3 regions of the Priestia sp. TRN 1309 genome follow, and region 2 is predicted to be linked to each of the others. Evidence: riboswitches for the same ligand, from Rfam matches in the RefSeq annotation. Region 2 holds a riboswitch; each other region holds the start of a gene.
What was found. A riboswitch is a leader RNA that binds a small molecule or an ion and turns the genes downstream of it on or off. The one in region 2 is predicted to bind cyclic di-AMP.

Region 1 (3,121 bases), on a different contig from region 2:
ATGTTTTAAAAAAACAGCACATCGGAGAGTGTAGTAAGCCCATTAAAATGGGTAAAGTCTATTATATTCTTATTTTAAAACAAAAAGATAAAAAAACGGAATCAGAAGTCAAAGAAGAAATGATGAAAGAACTTGTTTTGAATCATATCAACCGGTATATCCAGGATCAACTGCCAAGGTTTCACGTGACTTTCAACCTTAGGTAGTTCCCTTTTATATAGATTGATTGTTTTCAAAAAACAAGCAGGTAAAAGAGCTTTCTATTAATAGAGAGCTCTTTTACATTTTTAAGTAGACAGAAATGTCGGTACCTGATAGAATGAAGTTGTAAAACTTTCATTATTCGGAAAATTTATACCCTCCAGCTTTGGAGGGTTATTTTTTATGCTTTTGGACGAATAAAAGAGGCTAGGACAGAAGTAGTTTAGTGGAAAGAAGATCCGAACGATGAATCGTTCGGATCTTTTCGTTAGTACGGTGAACGTATGTTTCAATCACTTTTCATCTTTTAAATGACTCAATAATGCAGAAGACATCTCCACGTGAGAAAGGGCGATGTGTGAAATCGTTTTGGCATAAGGTGTAATTTCGTTAATAAATTGCTCGAGTACGTGCAGGTGAGGAAGCTGAAGCTTTGTAATGAAGCAAGCCTGTCCGGCGATGCGTTCACAGAATAAAGCATAGGGATACTGAGAAATAAATCGTTTAAAACGCTCGTGCTCTCCGTTTTTCATGGTTACTTCAATAAAACACGAGACGGGCAACTGCAGCTTTTCATAATCAATATCGATTGTATATCCTTTTATAATACCAAAGCTCTCTAGCTGTCTTACTCGCTCTGCCACTGAAGGAGGAGACAGGTTAATTTGTTTTCCTAGCTCTCTTAAGGAAAGACGGCTGTTTTGCTGCAGTGCCTGCAAAATCGATAAATCAATTTCATCAATTTTCAATTGGAAACCTTCTTTCATATTAATGTTTCATTTGATTAGTAATAGCAGATAATATGTTTTATTTGTTATCTGAAATCTCCATTTTTCTTACTATAATAATTAAAAAGGAGTGAGTAAAAAATGGCAAGAGTTTTGTTAACAAACGAAGAGGGAACAAATTTTGAAAAAGCACTGAATTTAATTCCAGATGTAAAAAGGTTGTATGATGAGCTATACGACAAGCTTTGGAACAGTGATATAGTAAAAAGAGAGACTAAGGAAAAAATCAGGCTTTATCTAGCAGGTGTTAACGGCTGTGAGACGTGTATGAGCATGTCATATGTAGGCGATAAGACGCTTAATCAAAAAGTGTTAAGAGAAAAAGAGCTGGAAGAAAAAGATCGACTGCTGTTTCGATTTATAGATGTATACCGAGTGCGTCCAAGGGATTTGACGGATGCTGATATGGATCAATTAAAGAAATTTTACAGTGATACGCAGCTATTAGAGCTTTTGGCCGTTATTAATTTGTTTGATCAATTTCACAAACTGATTGTCAGTTTAGATTTATATGATTTTTGCAGTTTGCAGCGCAAGTGATGTCTTCCCTAAAAATATCTTGACAGACAAAATCCACAGGAGTAAGATAGCTTTCGTGAAGTGAAACGTATCATGAATCGAATCGATTATTCTAAAAAATAGATCATAGACATTTGAATAAAAATCGCTTAATCCATTACGGAGCGGAGGACCCATTATTTACGCACATATTGTGCTCCGGGGTGAATCCTTAAAAAGGTAGGGTTACTCTTAAAACCCGAACCCGACAGCTAACTTCGCAAGCGTTTTGAGGGGGAAGAGTGTGAAAAAACACAGGAGCCTTCCTGTGTTTTTTTGCGCTTTTTTTAAGAAAAACATGTAATTTTTTAGAAAAAGTATAAGCTAAGAGAACACACAGCAGTTGAAGAAAGGAATAAATACATTATGAAAAAACAGTTTGCTGTATTGGGATTAGGTCGTTTTGGAGGCAGTTTGGTTGAAGAGTTTGCTAATTTGGATGTGGATGTGCTCGCTATTGACCGCAATCAGGAGGTAGTAAAGAAATATAGCAACTCAGCTACATATGTCGTGCAAGCGAACGCAATTGATGAAGCTAGCTTAAAAGGGCTAGGCATTCGTAACGTTGATCATGCTCTTATTTCGTTTGGAGACGATATTGAAGCAAGCGTGCTTGCAACGATGCTTTTAAAAGATATGGGCGTTAAGCAAGTATGGGTAAAAGCGGTGAATATGTATCATCAAAAAGTGCTGGAGAAAATAGGAGCGGACAAAGTCATTCATCCTGAGCGCGATATTGCGAAGCGGATTGCTCATCACGTGGTGTCAGAAAAAATTATTGACTATATTGAACTGTCTAAAGACTATAGTATTGTTGAAATTGTCGCTTCTAAGAAACTTCATAATAAAACGCTGTTTGATTTAAATATTCGTGCAAAGTACGGCTGTAATATCATCGGTTTTCAGCGAAAAGACGGGGAAATGGTGATTTCGCCTACGGCGCATGAAACAATTGAACAAGGAGATATGCTGATTGTTATCGGACATAATCGCGATTTAAACCGTTTTGAAGAAGAAGGAGTTTAACTTATGAAAAAAAAAATTGTTAGGCTTACGCCGCCGCAGCTGCTTGTCTCCATTTTTGGCGGAGGAATTATTATTGGTGCTCTTTTATTAATGATGCCTTTTTCTACTACTGAGCCAATCAGGTGGGTAGACGCCCTTTTTACATCTACTTCCGCTATGACAGTGACCGGCTTAGCCGTCGTAGATACAGGTACGCGTTTTACCGTCATCGGTCAAACGATTATTATGCTGTTAATTCAAATAGGCGGTCTTGGCATTATGTCATTTGCCGTGCTGATTTTTATGATGCTAGGTAAAAAAATTGGATTTAAAGAGCGTATGCTCGTTCAGCAGGCATTAAATCAAACGAGCGTCGGCGGAGTTGTCCTGCTAGTTAAAAGGCTGTTTATCTTTTCATTTTTAATTGAGTTTGTTGCACTTATCTTTTTAGCGATACGCTGGGTTCCGGAATTCGGATGGTCTAAGGGGCTATTCTTTAGCTTGTTTCATTCAATTTCAGCTTTTAATAACGCAGGGTTCGGACTATTATCTGACAGCTTAGTTCAGTA
Region 2 (3,121 bases):
TTTCTTGATTACAGTGTTAAATACTCAGCAACTGGCCCAAGCACAAGCACTGGGAAAAACGTAAGTGCTCCTACAATAACGGTAGTTCCAATTAAAATGCCGCTAAATAAAGACGTATCTGTTTTAAATGTTCCAGGTGTTTCGGGAACAAGCTGTTTGGATGCTAGTGAGCTCGATACCGCCAGCATCGTAATTAGTCCGAAGTAGCGTCCAATATACATAACGATTCCCGTTGAAATGTTCCAAAACGGCGTTGCATCACCGAGTCCTTCAAAGCCGGATCCATTGTTTGCTGCTGACGACGTAAATTCATACAGTGCCTGACTTAACCCGTGAAAGCCTGGATTTGATATACCTTCCATTCCTAAATGAGTGGTAAGTGCTACAGCTGTTCCTCCTAAAATTAGCAGCGGCTGCAAAATAAGCGTCACGGCGATTAGCTTCATTTCTTTTCCTTCAATTTTTTTACCTACGTATTCTGGTGTTCTTCCAACCATTAAACCTGATAAAAATACGGCGATAATGACGTACATCATGACATTCATAAATCCTGCTCCGACACCGCCAAATACGGTATTTAACATCATATTTCCAAGCGTTAACAACCCGGTAAGAGGCGTAAGAGTATCGTGCATGGTGTTGACTGCACCTGTTTCACTTGCTGTCGTCACGATGGCGTAAAGCGTCGACATGCCGACACCAAAACGGACTTCTTTCCCTTCCATATAACCGTTCGCTTCATTTAAATGAAAAGCATCAAGTCTTGGATTGCCGCCCCACTCTGTTACGAACGCTGTGCTTAAAATAACGATAAACAGCATACTCATCGCTACAAATAAGATGCGGCCTTGCTTACGCTGTCCGATCATTTTTCCGTATGTGAAAGGAAGTGCTGTTGGCAATAAAAGCATAAGGACGATTTGTAATACATTGCTCAACGCGTTAGGATTTTCAAATGGATGAGCTGAATTGACACCAAAAAATCCCCCTCCGTTGTTTCCTAGCTCTTTAATTGAAAGAAAAGAAGCAACTGGTCCCCTTGCTATTTGCTGTGTTGCCCCTTCTATTGTATGGGCAGTAACCGTTCCGCTTAACGTTTGAGGGACACCTAAAAACATAAATAAAATGCCTGTTATAAAAGCGATAGGAAGTAAAATACGCGTAATTGACTTTACAAAATCAACAAAAAAGTTTCCCATTTCTTTCCCTGCCAGCCCACGAATAAAAGCGATTGCTACTGCAAGTGCCGTTGCTGGTGCAGCAAACATCATAAATACAATGGCGGCCATCTGCGAGAAATAGGACAAACCTGATTCGCCGCTGTAGTGCTGCAAGTTCGTATTTGTCATAAAACTAATGGCCGTGTTAAAAGCAAGTGCCGGATCCATTCCTTTGATGTGGCTTGGGTTAAACGGCAGTACCCCTTGAAACCGGAAGATAAGGTACACCACAAAAATCATAAACGTATTCGCCAAAACAAGAGCAAATGCATATTGCTTCCACGTCTGATTAAGCCCTTTAATTCCTGCTGCTTTAAACATCACCGTTTCTATCTTTCCTATCAAGCTAGTGTTTTTATCGTTTGAAAACACATTCGCTATATAAATACCTACGGGCTTTGCAATAAGCGCTACAAAAACAAGCAGCAGCGCAACTGATAGTAGAAAAATCCCCACTTTTTATTCCTCCGCTTATTAAAATTGTTCTGGATTTAACAGTACATATACTAAATAAATTAAAACGAGAACTGAAATACCTAACAAAATGAACGACACTTTCACTTCTCCTCTCTTTCATCTACTACATGAGACGACCAGCAAATAATTCCGTACATAGCAGCTGTTAATATGACAAGCGTTCCAAGCATGATCATATCCAAGTTGCTCCCTCCTAACTGTTTCCTAACAAAAATGATAGCTTCTAAGTTTAGTGACGGTTTCTTTTCATAAAGCATCACGTCCAAAAAAGCTAACCGTGAGACGTGATGCTGATTTTTCCCACTAAAAAACCGCAGAAGAGAGTTCTCTTCCGCGGTTTAATGCACGACAAATAAGCCGTGATTCACACGAATTTTTTACTCCCAAAACGCTTACGGAGTTAGCTGTCGGATTCGGGTTATGGAAGTAACCCTACTCAGTTAAGAGATTCACCCCTAGTACATACGTACAAAATATTGGGTCCCCCGCTCATAATTGATTAAGCGTATCTTTGTTATTTAATTTTTAGACTTAATGCTGACTTTTACTGCTGCGTTTAAAACTTTGATTAGCCAACGTAGACAAATAGCGGTTTGCTAGATCAAAAGATTGCTGATCGCACATGGCCCGATATTCAATCATTTGAATCATTTGCTTAGATAAATGCATCCTGACGCTCCTTTCACCTATATTTTGAAAGGAGCGTACTATCCGCTGTTATAGAAAACGACCACGATTACACCATCCTCTCTCTTAACGCTTACGAAGTTAGCTGACGGGTTCGGGTCAAGAAAGTAACCCTACTCAATTAAGAGATTCACCCCTGATAATTGGGTCCTCCGCTCTTTCCTTCTCTTTCAGAAAAGACTCAGCGTTTCACAGTGGAACGTTTCATGAGAGTAATCTTACTCCTGTTAAAATTTACTGTCAACAACATTTTTTGAAATTTTAAAAGCTTTATTTTTCTATTTTTATTCATTATTTCAAAATAATAATTTCAGAAAAAAAAAAGCGTTCTTATCGAGGAGATAAGAACGCTTTTTTTAGCTCATTTTCTCAATTTCATTTACAAGAATTGAAATGGCATCCGTTTTTGTTGCTTCACGCATTGTACGCTTCATCGTACTTGCCTGCTGCTGAAGCTCATTTACTTCACGCAAAAACAGTTCTTTTGTTAACTGCTCTTCTTCTACAACCATACAGTAGCCTTTTTTCTTAAAGGATTGTGCATTTAAAATTTGATCTCCGCGACTCTGTGCTTTTGATAAAGGAATAATCATCATCGGTTTATGAAGAGCTAAAAACTCAAAAATGGCATTGGATCCACCGCGTGTAATCACATAATCAGTTGCCGCTAGAACATCAGGAAGCTGTTCGTTTACGTATTCTAACTGACGGTATCCTGACTCTTTTTCAAGGCTTGT
Region 3 (3,121 bases), on a different contig from region 2:
TCCTGCTACAGGAACAATGACCACACTTCCTTCAAGCTTTCCAATCTTTTCTCCTTGCTTAATACGAAGCTGCTCTCCTACTGCTTCATAATGCGTATGAATGCGATGAAAAATATAAACGATAACCGGTAAGAAAACGAGCACGGACCATACTTGTGAAAACTTCGTTGTAAACAAAATGATTAGCACCGTTAAGGTAATGAGGGCACCAATTAAGTTAATGGTTAGCTTTCCTTGCCAGCCGGCCGGCTTTTCTCTAAGCCATTTGACAATCATGCCTGTTTGAGAAAGCGTAAATGGAATGAACACTCCAACTGCATAAAGAGGAATTAATTGTTCCGTCGCTCCTTTAAAGGCGACAAGTAAGACAATAGAAGCAATTCCAAGGGTCACAATTCCATTTGAATAGCCTAGTCGATCGCCGCGAATTTGAAACATTCTTGGCATGTATTTATCAGACGATAAGTTTACGGCAAGCAAAGGGAAAGCTGAAAAACCCGTATTCGCTGCTAGCACTAAAATCAGAGCTGTGGTGCCTTGAATAAAATAATAAAACCCATTTCGTCCAAATACACTCGATGCAATTTGTGATACAACCGTTTCATCTGCTTTTGGAGAAATGCCAAGCCAATAAGCTAAAAACGTGATGCCAGAAAATAAAACGGCTAAAATACCGCCCATCAGCATTAATGTATGAACAGCATTTTTTGCACCTGGATCTTTAAAGTTAGGCACTGCATTCGAAATAGCTTCTACACCAGTCAATGCCGAACAGCCTGATGAAAAAGCTTTTAATAATAAAAACAAACTAATACCTGGCACCACGGTACCGAGAGATGTATGAAGCTCAGGTGAAACTTGACCTGTCACTATTTTGAAGAAGCCCACCGCTATTAACAAAATAAGAGCAATCACAAATAAATAAACCGGATAAGCTAAGACAGAAGCGGATTCTGTTACACCTCGTAAATTTAAAACCGTAATAAAAATCACCAGCAAACACGCAATTACTACGTTATAGTGATGCAGCGTTGGAAAAGCCGAAGTTAAAGCATCGGTTCCTGCTGAAACACTCACGGCAACTGTTAAAATATAATCTACTAACAGTGATCCCCCAGCGATAAGTCCAGGATTTTCTCCTAAATTGGTTTTCGAAACAATATAAGCTCCTCCGCCTTGCGGATACGCATAAATAATTTGACGATATGAAAGAATTAAAGCCGTCAGCAGCACCAATACCCCAATCGCAATTGGAATCGAATACCAATAGGCAAGCACGCCCACTGTTGCAAGGACAATCAAAATCTGTTCTGTTCCATAAGCCACTGAAGATAAGGCATCTGATGATAAAATAGCCAGCGCTTTAAGCTTACTAAGCTTTTGATCGCCTAACTCTTTTGTTTTGAGCGGCTTTCCAATCAATAATCTCTTGAGAACTGAATAGTTCACGTAATTTCCCTCCGATGATTGCTTAGCTACTATTCACTGTTCGTTGCTAAGCTCCGTTACAAGTTCATGAATAAGTGATATTATCCCTAAAAAATACCTTTTTATGTTAAAAAAGCGCACAAAAAAAACACTAAGGGTTCTCAGCGTTTTTACACAGCTTAAACCTCCTCTCCAAAACGCTTATGGGGTTAGCTGTCGGATTCGGGCTATGAGAGTAGCCCTACCTTTTAAAAAAGGATTCACCCCAAGTGACCATGCACAAATTTGGGTCCCCCACTTCTGACGAATTAAGCGATAACAGGTCAATATAATTTTCGGTTAAAGGGTATGATTGATAACAAGTTTCTTTCATAACTATCCTTTGTTCTTAGATAATATACTCCCGTACAAATGGTTTGTAAAGCATTATTTTACGTAAACGATAAAATAGTACTTAAGGCGCTTTTAAGGGGAAAACAAAAGGCCTTCTGCCTGCTTACAGAAGACCTGCTTTCTTTAACTTTTTGCTTTTAAAACGGCTGCTAGCTTGTTTTTCGTTTGAGGACCATAAATGCCATCTACATCATAAGGAAGATACACAAGCTGAAAACGTCTGACTGCATCTTTCGTTTGTACTCCATATATTCCGTCTACTGACCCTACTTTAAAATTAACCGCGTTTAATGCTCTTTGAATCTGTTTCACTGCTTCTCCAGAATCGCCTTGTTTTAAAATTCCATTGGGAAGTGGATATTGTTCAGAAGGTGGTGTTGGAGTAGGTGTTGGTGAAGTTCCTGAAGGAATAACAATTGTTTTTCCAACCTGTAGTGTTAAAGGATCAGAAAGCCCTGTATTCGCTTCTTGAAGCTCCTGTACTGTTATGCCGTACTTCTGTGCAATACTGTACAGCGTATCTCCTTGCTTAATTGTATACGTTTTTTCACCTGGTTCAGAAGGTGATGGATTTGGTGTCGGTGTCGGTGTTGGAGATGGCGATGGATTTGGAACTGCACGACGAGGTAAATTTAAATATACGGCAATTCCTTTTGCATACGATTCACCCATGCTTTTTAAAAAAGCTTCATTTTGAAGAAGTGCTGCATCGGCGCTCCTATCAATAAAAGCTATTTCAGTTAGTACTGCAGGCATATTTGTTAAGCGAAGCACCGCATAATTAGCTGATTTTCGACCGCGATTCGGATGATTATACGACAGCAGCGTTGGCTGTACTTGGCCGTGGACAATTGATTGAAACGTTTTACTGGCATTGCTAGCGCTTCTATAAACATAATCTTCATATCCTGTTCCTCCACCGGCATTTACGTGAATAGACATAAATGCATCTGCTCCCCACGAGTTAGCTTGAGAAGCGCGCTGAGATAACGATAAAAAAGTATCTGTGGTACGGGTGGTTTTAATCGTAAAGTCACTGTAGGTGCTATTTAAATAGCTTATTAAATATTGTTGAATTTTTAAAACTAAGTTTTTTTCATACAGTCCGTTCGCTCCAACTGCTCCTGCATCTGCCCCACCATGTCCTGCATCAAGATAGATTTTTTTCATATTACTTGTCCCTCCTTATTGTTAACATATGCATGAGGGAAAAAAGTGCTACGTATACTAGCCTACTTAGTGAAAAATTACTAAAAAAGGAGATTGAGACATAACGAAATCACTTCAACCTAAAAACGAA

Region 1: another riboswitch for cyclic di-AMP. It lies ahead of ACRPLQ_RS03085 (potassium channel family protein); the one in region 2 lies ahead of kdpF (K(+)-transporting ATPase subunit F).
Region 3: another riboswitch for cyclic di-AMP. It lies ahead of ACRPLQ_RS02120 (APC family permease); the one in region 2 lies ahead of kdpF (K(+)-transporting ATPase subunit F).

Annotation. Positions count from the first base shown of each region.
Region 1 covers NZ_JBOZGM010000001.1:601,705-604,825, forward strand. The annotation lists gene ACRPLQ_RS03070 (peptidyl-prolyl cis-trans isomerase) at 1-206, shown strand, start outside; gene ACRPLQ_RS03075 (Lrp/AsnC family transcriptional regulator) at 495-950, opposite strand; gene ACRPLQ_RS03080 (carboxymuconolactone decarboxylase family protein) at 1,071-1,529, shown strand; cyclic di-AMP (ydaO/yuaA leader) riboswitch at 1,645-1,789, shown strand; gene ACRPLQ_RS03085 (potassium channel family protein) at 1,914-2,573, shown strand; gene ACRPLQ_RS03090 (TrkH family potassium uptake protein) at 2,577-3,121, shown strand, end outside.
Region 2 covers NZ_JBOZGM010000002.1:5,908-9,028, reverse strand. The annotation lists gene kdpA (potassium-transporting ATPase subunit KdpA) at 9-1,670, opposite strand; gene kdpF (K(+)-transporting ATPase subunit F) at 1,695-1,775, opposite strand; cyclic di-AMP (ydaO/yuaA leader) riboswitch at 2,073-2,213, opposite strand; gene ACRPLQ_RS07355 (hypothetical protein) at 2,229-2,366, opposite strand; cyclic di-AMP (ydaO/yuaA leader) riboswitch at 2,439-2,581, opposite strand; gene ACRPLQ_RS07350 (undecaprenyldiphospho-muramoylpentapeptide beta-N-acetylglucosaminyltransferase) at 2,741-3,121, opposite strand, start outside.
Region 3 covers NZ_JBOZGM010000001.1:415,485-418,605, reverse strand. The annotation lists gene ACRPLQ_RS02120 (APC family permease) at 1-1,449, opposite strand, end outside; cyclic di-AMP (ydaO/yuaA leader) riboswitch at 1,612-1,753, opposite strand; gene ACRPLQ_RS02115 (N-acetylmuramoyl-L-alanine amidase) at 1,945-2,991, opposite strand.